DNA from 3 places in the Paenibacillus sp. WG02 genome. Region 3 is predicted to be linked to each of the others. Evidence: riboswitches for the same ligand, from Rfam matches in the RefSeq annotation. Region 3 holds a riboswitch; each other region holds the start of a gene.
What was found. A riboswitch is a leader RNA that binds a small molecule or an ion and turns the genes downstream of it on or off. The one in region 3 is predicted to bind ZMP and ZTP.
Positions count from the first base shown of each region.

Region 1: it holds a riboswitch for ZMP and ZTP, as region 3 does, so the genes downstream of both, ACBP55_RS15125 (DJ-1/PfpI family protein) here and rpiB (ribose 5-phosphate isomerase B) in region 3, are expected to answer to the same signal.
Region 2: it holds a riboswitch for ZMP and ZTP, as region 3 does, so the genes downstream of both, ACBP55_RS28550 (bifunctional 5,10-methylenetetrahydrofolate dehydrogenase/5,10-methenyltetrahydrofolate cyclohydrolase) here and rpiB (ribose 5-phosphate isomerase B) in region 3, are expected to answer to the same signal.

Region 1 covers NZ_AP036016.1:3,423,777-3,428,363, forward strand. The annotation lists gene ACBP55_RS15115 (Ger(x)C family spore germination protein) at 1-844, shown strand, start outside; gene ACBP55_RS15120 (hypothetical protein) at 959-1,180, shown strand; gene ACBP55_RS15125 (DJ-1/PfpI family protein) at 1,797-2,390, opposite strand; ZMP/ZTP riboswitch at 2,453-2,531, opposite strand; gene ACBP55_RS15130 (GlcG/HbpS family heme-binding protein) at 2,682-3,155, shown strand; gene ACBP55_RS15135 (sugar phosphate isomerase/epimerase family protein) at 3,218-4,048, opposite strand; partial or broken gene kduD (2-dehydro-3-deoxy-D-gluconate 5-dehydrogenase KduD) at 4,049-4,587, opposite strand, start outside.
Region 2 covers NZ_AP036016.1:6,296,443-6,301,029, reverse strand. The annotation lists gene ACBP55_RS28570 (M14 family metallopeptidase) at 1-335, shown strand, start outside; gene ACBP55_RS28565 (hypothetical protein) at 440-649, shown strand; gene ACBP55_RS28560 (DUF2524 domain-containing protein) at 692-892, opposite strand; gene ACBP55_RS28555 (hypothetical protein) at 1,345-1,524, opposite strand; partial or broken gene ACBP55_RS28550 (bifunctional 5,10-methylenetetrahydrofolate dehydrogenase/5,10-methenyltetrahydrofolate cyclohydrolase) at 1,651-2,503, opposite strand; ZMP/ZTP riboswitch at 2,566-2,645, opposite strand; partial or broken gene ACBP55_RS28545 (FAD-dependent oxidoreductase) at 2,726-4,587, opposite strand, start outside.
Region 3 covers NZ_AP036016.1:38,141-42,727, reverse strand. The annotation lists gene ACBP55_RS00215 (serine hydroxymethyltransferase) at 1-951, opposite strand, end outside; partial or broken gene ACBP55_RS00210 (TIGR01440 family protein) at 1,011-1,615, opposite strand; gene rpiB (ribose 5-phosphate isomerase B) at 1,656-2,114, opposite strand; ZMP/ZTP riboswitch at 2,218-2,298, opposite strand; gene ACBP55_RS00200 (low molecular weight protein arginine phosphatase) at 2,375-2,968, opposite strand; gene ACBP55_RS00195 (manganese efflux pump MntP) at 3,026-3,586, opposite strand; gene ACBP55_RS00190 (L-threonylcarbamoyladenylate synthase) at 3,650-4,587, opposite strand, start outside.

The DNA of each region.
Region 1 (4,587 bases), 3.4 Mb from region 3:
AGTCATGCTTATCGGGAAACGCATCTTCGAACATGAAAACTGGTTCCGGATACTTGACGTCTTTTTTCGTGATATGAAAAATCCATTAACACCCAGAATCATCGCTGTCGATGGATCTATTTCCGATATTGTATACCTACATCCGAAAGATCAGCCGATGTTACCTTTATTGTTGCGGGGGATGGTCGATACGAAGAGTGATAGATCGGAAACGGCAAAAACAACGCTGCAGAAGCTGCATTGGCAAATGTATGAGAAGGGGATAACGCCCTATATTTCCGAAATTCAGTTGGACAAGGCCAAACGGATCAGGCTGACTGGCGTTTCACTTCTGGATCATAAGGGGAAATATAAGACCTCGCTGAACATAGAGGAAACCTGTTTACTTCAAATATTGAATAAAAACGCAAAGAAACCTGTTAGCTTTACACTTCCGATTCCTGGTGAAAAGAAGAGCGGTCCATTCCAAACAGACCATTTAAGTATATCGGTTCAAGGAATGAAAACGAAAATAAAAACCTCGTACAAGCAGGATAAGTTTCGATTCGATATCAACATTAAAATGCCAGCCGGTCTTACTGAACTTTTATTCCCTTTTGATGTACGAAAGAATGGAAAAGAGTTAGAGAAAATGATTTCTGAACATATGCAAAAGCAATTCGAGAAACTCATCAAAAACATACAGAAGCATCAAATCGATCCTATTGGGCTTGGACTCTACGCACGGGCCAACGAATATAGTCAATACAAGAAAGTGGAGGATCATTGGGGAGAAGCGCTGTCTAAGGCGGACATTCATGTTTCCGTTAAGGTGACCATTGGAAGCATGGGACCCGTGAAGTGACTGGTTTTGGAGCGGGTAATCACCTTTTTGACATAAAGTTGATAAGGATTGGCAGCAAAAATTTGCGTTTTTCTACACATGCCTTTACACTTAGAACAAAAACGGAGTGGTGAAATGAGTAAAGGTAGAGTATGGAACAAGGGGAAGCGCAATGGGGGTGGCGGACCAGCACCTGGAACGAGTTATAAGGAAAAGCTCGCGGCCACCATGCAAGCGGAGGGGAAGACTGTCGAGGTTATCGATCTTAAGAATCCGATAAATCAGGTTCAACGCATGAATCGTGAGAATTGGGTCGAGAGACCCGTTCGCGTTAACCGTGAACAGCCTAAAAAATAATGCAGGTAAGCCTATCCAGACACTTTATGAGTGCTGGGTAGGCTTATTTATTTGTTTGTTTCGGGTCAAGCGGGAGTGGAGCTTACCCATTGCTCGGGAGGGTGAGATACTGACTTGGCTCGAGTGTGAGTGTGGATTTGTCTTCTGGTTTATGGTTTTCCGATTTACTGTTGATGTGGGGAAAAAAGAGTGAATTGTTGTACAGCGTACAACAATTCCTATCAATTCGCCTGGGCATAGGTGAAGATGTTGTATTTTGTGCAACAATTTAGCCCAATTTCTTGCTAAAATGCTACTATTGGCTGGAATTGTTGTATTTTATGCAACAATCGTGAGGAAATCGTGGATTTGCTAGCGTAATGTTGTATAAAATACAACAACATTACATGGATGAGCGTGTAAGTAGACAAATATTTGAACAAACTCACTCATTCTCTCACACCCACCGAAACAGCCAAATACTCAAACACCCAAACACCCAAACACCCAAACACCCAAACACCCAAACACCCAAACACCCAAACACCCAAACACCCAAACACCCAAACACCCAAACACCCAATCTCTCTCTCGCCAAAAGCAAGTGTAAGCCGTTTATCCGTATTGAGAAGGCTAATCAGTCCAAATTCACATTAGACATTTGTCCCGCTTTATAATAAGGGTAATCCATCTTTTGTTGAACTTGCTGAACGAAATGCGAATCAGTTAGGGATTCAATGACGAATAGTCCTAAGTCAATAGAGGCCGAAACGCCGCCACCAGTGAAGAGATTCCCGTCTCTGACGATTCGTTTTTTCATGACTTCGGAACAGTAAGGTGTCAGTAAATCGTAGGCGGAAGGATTCGTAGTGGCCTTTTTTCCATACAGGAATCCGGCTGCACCCAGTAACAACGCACCTGTACAAACAGAAACCTTGTAAGTCACATTACCAGCAGTTTGGAGCCAAGCGATGAAGACAGCGTCGAATCTAAGGCTTCTCGTTGAAAATCCGCCAGGTACAAACAGGAGATCATAACCCGATAGATCAGGATAAACATGTGTTACTTTAACGGTTAAGCCACGGTCGTCGGTAATTTCGTCCTTATTGGAGCAGAAATCCCAAGAGACGTTCTCTTTAGCTCCCAAAATGCCCATCCATGTAATAGCTTCATAGAAGCCGGTGAAGTCTAATGCGGTCATCCCATCGAATAGTACGAATGCCATTTTCATTAACAGCCACCTGACCTTTCAATTGTTATAAAAGCACAAAAAAGCACTTGATCAAGGATCAAATACTTTGCCCAGGCGTACGGCTGTTTGCAATGTGCTCCCTCATGGTTATCCATGTTAACGCCAGTCACACATCGGTTAATTTCTATAATCTTACAATTTCCTTCACCGAAATTCAATATCTTTTTTCAAGTGACGACTATGACTTAAACCCTTTACATCCCCATATGAATGGAAGAGGCGCTCGTTGCTCACATCATAATGGCCGACAAGCAGGGGGGGAATTGACTTATGAAATCAGTATTTAAGCTTGAATTAGAGGAAGCGAGAGTCATGATCGCAGCAGGCATACAAGCGGCAGTAGAGGCGAATGCAGCCGAAACCATATGTATCGTAGACGATGGCGGATATCTCATTGCGTTAGAAAGAATGAATGGCGCTCGCAATACGAGCCCGGAAATCGCCATAGCTAAGGCGTTTACAGCTAGCGGTCACAGGCGCTCTACACATTTGTTCAATCAACCCGGTGGTCCAGCGACTATCCATGGTGAGGCATTTGGGATTCATGCCATGATGCCTGGTAAATTTGCTATTTTCGTCGGGGGGCTACCGATTGTGGTGAACGGGAGTGTCATAGGCGGAGTCGGTGTAAGTGGAGGGAATGGTGAGGATGACATTGCGGTGGGGGTTGCGGCGTTGAAGGCGCTGCAGACATATTTGGGTAACGCCTATGAAGTCATGACAGTTCCAGATATTAAGAAATAGGCGTCCATTCAAAATAAGAAGGCCCCAGTTCCTCTAATGAAAGAGAGAATGGGGCCTATGTGTTAATTCAAAAGGCTTCTTACGTATTGAACGGTTTCGTCAATCGTATCATCTGTTAGCTGTTCTAATGAGATGTCGATCCCTGGTTTTACTCGATGCAGCTTGTCCAAAAACGATTTCGTTTGGAAAATACCCTTGCCGGATCGCACAGCTTCCAGCTTGTCGTTTTGAACGACGATATCCTTTAGATGAGCAAGGACGATACGATCACCGAAAGCCTCAAATGCCTGAGACAGAAATACTTCTTGTGACTCGACAGATGTGGGTGGCAGTAAATTCACTGGATCAAACACAACTCCCAGATTACTGGAAGGAATCTCATCCAAGAGCCGAACCATTTTATCACAGCTAGATAATGTGTGAGTGAATACGGGTTCGAGTCCGATGAAGACACCCCAACGTTCCGCTTCCTCAGCCAATTCTTCAACTGTTTGTTTGAGGGTATCCCAACCAATAGCTTCATAGCGCTCAGAATCTTGCGCGAGGTACGTCGTTAATTCAGCCGTTTCCGTCGCGACGATAGAAGTACCAAAGTCTCTGGCGAAACGCAGATGCTCTTTGAACCGATTGATTTCATGACGCCGCTTCTGCGGATCTGGATGAATCGGGTTGATATAACAGCCAAGCACGCCGATCCGGATGCCAGCACGGTGAAATTGCTCGCCAATGTGGATGGCCAGAGCAGGGCTGAGCCTGCCGAGGCTCGTGTCAAAATCACTGATTGCTTTGCTGAGTGCAAGTTGAACGAAGTCAATACCTCGTCCGCTAAGCTTCTCTGTTAATTGCTTCAACGGAAGATGTCCTACGGTATGGGCTAATGTACCGATTCCCATCTATCTAGCCATCCATCCGCCGTCCACGCAAAGTACGTGTCCGTTCATATAATCCGAAGCATGCGATGACAAGAACACAACTGGACCTTTCAAATCCTCTGGTGAGCCCCAACGGCCTGCCGGAATTCGATCTGTAATGGATTGTGTGCGTTTCTCATCTTTTAAAATAGGAGCTGTGTTATTAGTCGTCATATAGCCAGGAGCGATGGCATTGATCTGGATGCCTTTCCCAGCCCATTCATTGGCTAATGCTTTGGTAACACCAGCGATAGCGTGTTTACTCGCTGTGTAGCCAGGAACATTAATGCCTCCTTGGTAGGTAAGCATGGAAGCGATGTTGACAATTTTGCCGCTGCCGCGCTCAATCATGTGACGGCCAATCAGCTGGCACAAGAAGAAGGCGGAGTTCAAGTTCAGGTCAATCACATCGTGCCAATCTTGACGCGCATGCTCGACCGCTGGCGTACGACGGATGATTCCGGCATTATTCACGAGAATATCGATGCTGCCGTAGATGCCGATGGCTTTATTCACAACAT
Region 2 (4,587 bases), 2.2 Mb from region 3:
CGGAGGCAGCAGTCTTAGCGCAATTTACTGAATGCCATGACTTTGAGCTTGTCGTGGCGCTGCATACCCAAGGTAGGGAGATTTATTGGAATTATCGCGACTATGAACCACCGGAATCTGAAGTATTTGCTGAGCGGTTAGCCCTAGCCAGTGGCTATCAGGCTGTTAAACTATCGGACAGTGACGCGGGCTACAAAGATTGGTTCATCCAACGATTTCGTAGGCCTGGGTTTACTGTAGAAGTAGGATTTGGGGTAAACCCCCTGCCTGTGGAATCCTTCGCAGCACTCTATGAGGAATTGGTTCCGATCCTATTGACAGCGATGGAATTTTAATAAATTTGCTATAGACAAGTATCACGAACTTGAGCATGCTTCCCAAGAACCGTTCCGCCCAGACTTCATATACTGAAGGAAGGAAACTGTTGGGAGGCGTGGATATGGCACCACCTAAAGGGAAAGGCAAGGCATCCAAGAAGAAAGAACTTTCATCCAGAGTTCAATACACGATGAGGCTTGTGGAGTCGTCCACATGTGCGGTTTGTAAGACACCGTGCACTAGAGGACTTCGGTATTTGGCCATGATGTCAGAGCCAGGAGCCGTTGGTAAAGGGGTTCCGTGTATTTTGACAAGAAGAAGAGTCAACTAATGTAAAAAGTCCACGCCCCGATATCAAAGGCGTGGACTTTCTTCATTGCGGGTTATGTTCGCTTGGAATGGAACACTTATTTTCTATAAAACGAATTTGATTCTCAAGTCGATTCCGATGCTCTTCTTGTTCTTTGTCGGAAGAGGCTGCTTGTCCTTGGAATTGTTCAAGTTCTTGTTTTAAACTATGCAGGTCAGAGCCCGCATTCGCACAGTCATAATTGCTTTCTAGCTGATCGAGCATATATCTGCCTCCTCATGTGGAAAATCGTTATTTCTTATTACCGTTCTTATTGCTTTTTTGATCATTTGTTCGTGTCGTTGTATTTTGTCTGGAATGCCCTTGCTGCTTATGACTTTCTGACATTTGATTGTTCACTCCTTAAGATGTAGGATTTTGGGCGGTGCGAGATTATTATAAGCATTCGGCTGAATTAACCTTTTTTATTGGTTTTCTGATCTTGTGCACGTGCCGTTGTATTTTTTTTGGATTGTCCTGTTTTTTTATGAGATTCAGACATGATTGTTCACTCCTTAAAATGTAGGATTTTTGCGCTGCGAGATTATTATAAGCAATCGGCCGAATTTGATGCGATGAAAATGAGATACCCGAACAATTCTTTCTGAAAGTAGAAAAAAGCCCCGCGAGCGATTAGAAATCGTTCGTCAGGGCTATGTGCGGTGAGTGCGTATGGATTAATGGTTAGGTGTCAATAATTTATCTTCTAAGGATTGTTTAACTTTCTTGATTGCATCTGTTTCTAATTTGTGGTTTTGGTTAAATTTAGTGCCTGTCAATGCAAGCGCTTCCTTAACCGTCATTTCCACACGAATCAATTCTTCGCCTTGCGGGATTTGCACGGAATTGTTTGGCATTTGTATCACTCCTATGTCAACTTTTTGAAGTGGAAACCTTGATTTGACGCACTTTTAATATAACACACCATGTCAGGTTAAGCAAGGGTTATTAAGACCTATTTTAGAAAAAAGAATGTCGGAGCCTTAGGTCAACATTTTGCTTTTTTCGGCAGCAAAGACGGTGTGTTTGAGCAGCATCGCGATGGTCACCGGGCCTATTCCAGCGGGCACAGGAGTAATTGCGCTAGCCTTTATATGACAAGCCTTATAATCAACATCGCCAATATTCCCAGCATTGTATCCAGCATCCAAAACGATTGCGCCTTCCTTAATCCATGCTCCTTGAATAAATGAAGGTTTACCGACTGCTGCAACGACAACATCGGCTAATCCGATGATTTGAGGAAGATTATTTGTTTTAGAATGGCAAATGGTCACGGTTGCGTTTCTATTCAGCAGCATAAGCGATATCGGTTTACCTAGTATAGGACTCCGACCAACGATTACCGCATGCTTGCCTTCAATAGGAAGCTGATAATAATCGAGAATGGCTAGAATGGCGGTCTGGGGTACAAGAAGGAAAGTTGGCCGTTCCAAAAGCATTTTGAGCAAAGCCCTGCATGGTAACGCCATCCACATCTTTGTCGATCTGAATGGCTTCAAACGCGGCCCTTTCATCAATATGAGGTGGAACCGGATGCTGCAGTAAAATACCATGGATCTGAGGGTCCTCGTTTAATTGTTGAATAACAGCAATAAGCTCCTCTGTTGTAGTTGCTTTATTTAGGTGGATCCGTCTGGAATCGATGCCTAGCCGCTTGCAAGCGCTGCTTTTCATACGCACATAGGTTTCGGAAGAAGGGTCATCGCCCACAAGTATCGTAGCCAAACAGGGAAGGATTCCTCTTGCAGACAGTTGGTTGATTCTTTCGACTAACGTTTCTTTAATGCTTTTCGCGACGCGTGTACCATCCAAAATTAATTTTTCTGAATTCATTTTACCCACAACCCTTCATATGTTTGTAAAAACACAAAGAGGCAAGGGGGATGAATCCCCCTTACCTCTGCCCAGGCGTACGGCTTTAACATCAATGTGCTTCCTCATGGGTATCCATGCTTCGCCAGTCACACATCAACTTTTAATTGATCTAATCATAATGGCAGGTTATGGAATATGCAACTCTTAAAATGATTTATGGGTGCTTTGGATTACCTTAAATCAACCATAACAACGGATTTCAACAATCTCTGCCCGTTCCGTCCCGTTCATCGCTTCAACGACCACACGAAGTCGATCAGTCGTTACAACTTCAGACAAAAGATGTACATGTTTGCGCATATGATTATCGAGCCCTTCAGCCACTGTGGTCCAGTCACCGCCGATGAAGGCTTGAAGTTTATAGTCTTTGACCAGTTCAGGAATGATCTCGAATTCCGTCCGATGATGATGCAGATTAATTAAATCTTCGTTCACGTCGTCATTGAAAGTGAGATGTACACTGCGAATTCGCACAGCCTCCGGCCAACTGGCTTCAAGCCATTCTGGCTGGGAGGCATCCATGCAAGCAGACGACCATAGATGAGGTCCTCCATAAGGACGTTTATACCCATCGGCGGCTTTATCGGCTGCGAATGCGGATGTTGGCGAGAGCAGACGGAAGCAAATTGGCTTCCGAATGAATGTTTTCGCACTCCAATCAATGACCGGCTGATGATGATGCATATCACCGAAATCTACGGCATCTTTTGATGCAGCATCATGCTTGAAGGAAAGCACACCCGTTTGTGGTCTGGCTGATAGATGGACCGAAAGCACCGGGTTGCTTCTGAGAATAATAAAAGCATTCTGAGCAGTTTCAGGATGCCAAGAGAGGGAAGCCCTTACCCACTGCTGAGAACCCTCGGCTACAGCTACTTGAATGGACGTCACCCGTGTATGGGGGACGTAGTTCTGCGGCTTCCCAGTGCTCCAGAGCTCGACTGTCAGCTCTGTAGCTTCCGAAGCATTCAGCAGCAGCTCGATGCCGTCAATGGACGGATCTGCCGGCACGAGAAGCGCCACATGAGCGGTGAGCGGCAGCACCGACGCAGATTGCTCAAGCGCAAGTCGCGTCAAGGTGCTGGACGCTGTTATCTCCGCGCGGAGCACGAGGTCTGCCGTGTCCGCGTTCTTCAGACCGAGGACGGCTGCATCCTGTCGAAGCAGCGTCTGCTGCAGCTCGATCAAGTGGCTGCTGTGCAGTCTCGCGGGGGGAGATGCCCTTTGCCGCGCAGAGCGCGGCTCCTGTGCCCGCGGCTTCGCCTATGACGGCACATGTCGCCATGACGCGCGTCGTGCCGAAGGCCACGTGGGATGCGCTGATGTTGCGTCCCGCCATCAGCATATTCGTCACGTTGACGGAGTAGAGAGAACGGAATGGGATATGGTAACTGCCATCCATATGCATATGTTTGGAGCCTTTAGCTGTGGCATACATTCCTTGTGGCGGATGTAAGTCAATGGACCAGCCGCCGAAGGCGACACGGTCTTCAAACAGCTCCTGTGCGATGATATCGTTCTGATTCAGCACGTAGTCCCCAACGAAACGACGATATTCCCTTTTCCCCGGAATGGAGCCGATCCATTCGAGCGTCAGATTTTCACTCTCGAATTTACCGGAATTTTTGATGTAATCCCAAATGCCATAAATGACAGAGGACAGCTCATCCCGGATTCGCTCATTTTCATGAACAACATCAAGCTCGCCGCCCCATTCAATCCACCAATAAGCGCATCCATTATCTCCGCTGCGAATGATGCGTTTCATGGGAATGGAGGTTTGTGTGATATCTTTCGCGAAGCTTGGTGCGATATATTTGACCGGCTGGCTGGCGTCTTTGGTATAGAACAGCAGGGTGCTTCCAAGTGTAATATCGTCCGCGACGAGTGGTGCCCATTCTTCATTAAACTCCTCTTGCGCTTCACGCCCAATGCGGTACTTCGCACCTGCGAGGAAACCGACTAACCCGTCGCCTGTACAATCGAGGTAAACACGACTATCGAAACGAATACGCCGTTCAGATCCCATCATCCAGCCTGTG
Region 3 (4,587 bases):
ATCGATCAGCATCAAGTGGTTATCTGTACCGCCGGAAACTAAGTTAATACCTTCAGCTGTTAAAGCAGTCGCCAATGCTTGTGCATTGTTGATCACGTTTTGTCCGTATGTTTTGAAATCTGGTTGCAGAGCTTCACCGAAGGAAACCGCTTTTGCTGCGATCGTGTGCATCAAAGGACCACCTTGGGTACCAGGGAAAACCGCTTTGTCGATTGCTGCCGCCCAAGATTTGCGCGTAAGAATCATACCGCCGCGAGGACCGCGAAGCGTTTTGTGTGTTGTTGTCGTTACGAAATGTGCGTGCGGCACTGGGTTCGGGTGCAAACCAGCAGCAACAAGACCTGCGATATGAGCCATATCCACGAAGAACAGCGCTCCTACATCATTAGCAATGGAAGCCAAAGCTTCGAAATCAATTGTGCGCGGGTAAGCACTTGCGCCAGCTACGAGCATGCGAGGCTTGTGTTTGAATGCAGCTTTACGAACATCGTCGTAATCAATACGGAAATCTTTCTCGCTTACACCGTAAGCTACGAAGTTGTAGAGAATACCGGACGCATTCACGGGGCTGCCGTGCGTTAAGTGACCACCATGTGCCAGGTTCATACCCAGTACCGTATCACCAGGGTTTAGAGCTGCCAGGTAAACAGCCATGTTGGCTTGTGCGCCGGAATGCGGTTGAACGTTCGCGTGCTCAGCACCGAAAAGCTCTTTTGCACGATCGCGAGCGATATCTTCTACGATGTCTACGTGCTCGCAGCCGCCATAGTATCTTTTGCCTGGGTAACCTTCTGCATATTTGTTCGTTAACACAGTACCCATAGCTTCAAGAACAGCTTGGCTAACGATGTTTTCAGATGCGATAAGCTCAATTTTGTCGCGTTGACGGGCAAGCTCAAGGTTCATAGCTGCTACAATTTTAGGATCTTGTTTACTCAAAAAGTTTGTCATATTAAAATTCCTCCTACAGGGTAGTCTTATCTGTTAAGTCTTATTCATTGAGGTAATAGCTAGCAATCCGCATCAGGTGCGGCTGTTTGATAGAGTTGTTCCGCTTCATCAGGCAGATATACAGCTCTTGTACCGCCAATCAGCTTAGGCCGGGTAAAAGCCATCGTTACATAGGCATGGCCAATGTTACGTACTGGCGGCCTTGCTGGCACAGCAACTGGGCGCAAATGCATCCCGATGAGCGTGCTGCCAATATCGATTCCGGCATGTGCCTGAATCTTCTCGACAACGACCGGCTTCGTGAAATGGCGATACGCATAGGAGGCCATCGAGCCTCCGGCTCTGGCACCGGAATGACAGAGACAGGCTCAAGCTGAGGCATGCTCGCTAGCAGCTCTTCCTCAATAACGATCGCACGGTTCAAATGCTCGCAGCATTGAAAGGCTAAGTGCAGTCCGAACTCGCGGCTTATTCCTTGCGCCGTTTCAAAAATCGGCTTGGCCGCATCCAGCGTCCCCGATGTACCGATCCTATGCCCGAGAATTTCACTCGTGCTCGTTCCGATAATCAGAATGTGACCTGATCTGAGATTGCCGACTTTGACCAATTCCCGAAGATTCGTTTCCATAGCCTCGGCAACATTAGATAGAATGGAATCTGTCATCGTGATCCCTCGTTTCTGGAATTTTCCGTTAGGAAAAATTCTATGGGTGCAGTGTGAAACGATCTTCGATACTTTGCACTTTGTTAATACGATTTTGGTGTCGAACACCTTGAGAAAACTCAGTTTCGAGCCAAATTTTCACGATTTCCTCTGCTACACCCGGTCCAATAACACGTTCCCCTAAGGCAAGTACGTTCGTATCATTGTGCTCACGCGTCGCTTTCGCTGAAAACAGATCATGTACGAGTGCACAGCGGATGCCCGGAACCTTATTCGCGGCAATCGACATTCCGATACCCGTTCCGCAAATCAGAATACCTTTGTCCGCATCGCCGGATACCACTTGCTCACAAACTTGAAGCGCATAGTCGGGATAATCAACCGAATCTGCGCAGCTGCAGCCATAATCGACGACTTGGTGACCTAATGACTCAATAAAAGGAATGATAACATCTTTCAAACGATAGCCTGCATGATCTGCACCTAAGGCAATTTTCATGAATAGAACGCTCCTTTGCTTGTTCGAATTCGACCATCCTATTATATCCCAAAGCTCACCAGAAAACGAAAAAAAGAGCGGACACGCTAGAAAACGCGCGTTGCTCTTTTGCCCAGGCGACCGGCCGTATAGCTCAATGCTCCACTGTGGTTACTCCCACTCGTCGCCAGTTACATTGAGTCTTGATTAGTACCTCTATTTTATCGCATTCTACCCCATGTGTAAAGATGTATCCGCAATTCGTAAATCTCGTACCTGAGTTATTTGGAGCCTTCGTTTCGTGCACGTATTTTCGGAATCAATTTATCTAAACTCCCGCTGATCTCCTCAGCCGTTTGTCGGTAAATCTCTATTGAGCCTCCGAACGGGTCCGAAATGTCAAAGTCAGGAATCGCATGTTCAAGTTTATAAATGCGGCTTCTTTCTTCTACAGATACTGCTTGCGAAAGAGCCTGTTTGAGCTGAAGCTCCGTAACGAGCTGCTCCCTTTCCTCAATCGCCTGTAAAATATGAGCGTCATCCTCTACGTACTCTTTGAGTGTAAAAGTCTTCTCAATCGCACCCGGAAACCGCTGGATAACCGTACGCTTATGTCCCATCGTCATCGTCAAAATAAGATCAGCCCAATTCACTTCAGACTCTTGGATCGCCAAAGAACTTATGGGCTCCTTGAAACCCGCTTCCTGTAGAAGCGATGCACTATTTCTGGAGATTGGACCGCCCGTCACCGCGGAAACGCCTGCTGAACGAACCTCCGCCGCAAGCCCTTCTTGGTGCACCTTGATACGCAGCAAACCTTCTGCTAATGGACTGCGGCACGTATTTCCTGTACAAACAAATAGAATTCGCAACATGATTCCCTCCTAATCATAAGCATAAGCTAAGACGAAAACTTTTACACCCCTATTGTATCATAGTAAAAACTTGATCCCAAAAGTGAGTAAAATAAGCCCGCCAAACGCCTCGCCATACTCACCTACCCAGCCGCTTACCCGCCTGCCAACCAACAAACCGGCAATGGATAACAAACCCCCAAACAGACCAAATATCAGCACGGTCAACACAATATCCGTAGCAAACATGCCAAGGGATACACCCACAGAGAATGAATCAATACTAACACTAAGTGAGAAGATCGTCAGGCCCCAAGCTGACCGATGATCAAAAGAAGTCGCTTCTTCTCCTCGAATCGAACTATACACCATATGCGATCCCAAAAGAATGAGCAAACATCCCCCAGCCGCTGTAGCGACATTCCCGAGCAGCAATGAAACATATTGCCCCATAAACATCCCCATCAAAGGCATGAGAACGTGAAATATACCAATCACGAAGCTAATTTTCATAATATCAATCAAACGAATACCCTTCATCCCTATGCCAATCCCTAAGGAAAAAGCATCTAGGCCCAAAGCAATCGCCATAATAATAATTGTTACCAGCTGCCCAAATTCCACCCCAGATGCGAGCATGCGCTATCCCCCTTGTCCACGTTTCTCTCTCAAGATATGCGGACAAACAGGGAATCATGCTAGCTAAACACGTACAAGCCGATGACCGGCTGCTTTACGAAGACGATTCATAATCGCAAGGCCAATCCCCGTTTCTGGACAACCCTCTGCAGCAATATATTGAATACCTTCTTGATCAAACTGCCTTAACGCAGCGTAAAGATCCTGAGCAATTGTTTCCGGTTGCGTTAACGATCCGCAGGCAATAACCAAATCTGCATGGTAACGAGAAGCTCTTTCCTCAAATGTAAGAATACCCGTTGACTCACCTCGTGTTTTGGCGGCATCAATATCGTGTTGGATCCATTCAGCAACAGCTTCTGCATCTTCGCCTTGAACGATATGCATAAATCCTTTTGGTGCGTAATGTGTATATTTCATCCCAGGAGCACGTGGTGTTTCGGCATCCTGCACCTCTCCCCGCTCTGGCTCATGAATCCGAATAGCAGGCAGTTCCGATTGCAGCTGCTCCGCCGTAACACCGCCAGGACGCAAAATATATAACTCACCTGCTACAATCTCGATCACAGTTGACTCGACACCAACCCCAGTTGCACCACCATCCACGATCCCGCCAATCCGGCCATCTAAATCATCTCTGACATGAGAGGCGAGTGTTGGACTAGGTCTGCCTGAGCTGTTAGCACTCGGCGCGGCTATGGGTAGCCCCGCTTCACGAAGAAGCTGCAATGCCACGGGATGATCTGGTATACGCACACCCACAGTTTTAAGACCAGCGGTTACTAACGGCGAAATGCCACCTGTTTTCACAGGCAGCACTATCGTAAGAGGACCCGGCCAGAAAACCTCCATAAGCTGGCGATGATCTGCCGAAATACGATCCGACAGAATTAAACTTGATAGCTGCTCGACATCCGCAATGTGGACAATAAGCGGGTTATCCGAAGGCCGACCTTTCGCTGTGAAAATCCCTTCAACCGCTGCCGTATTCGTCGCGTCTG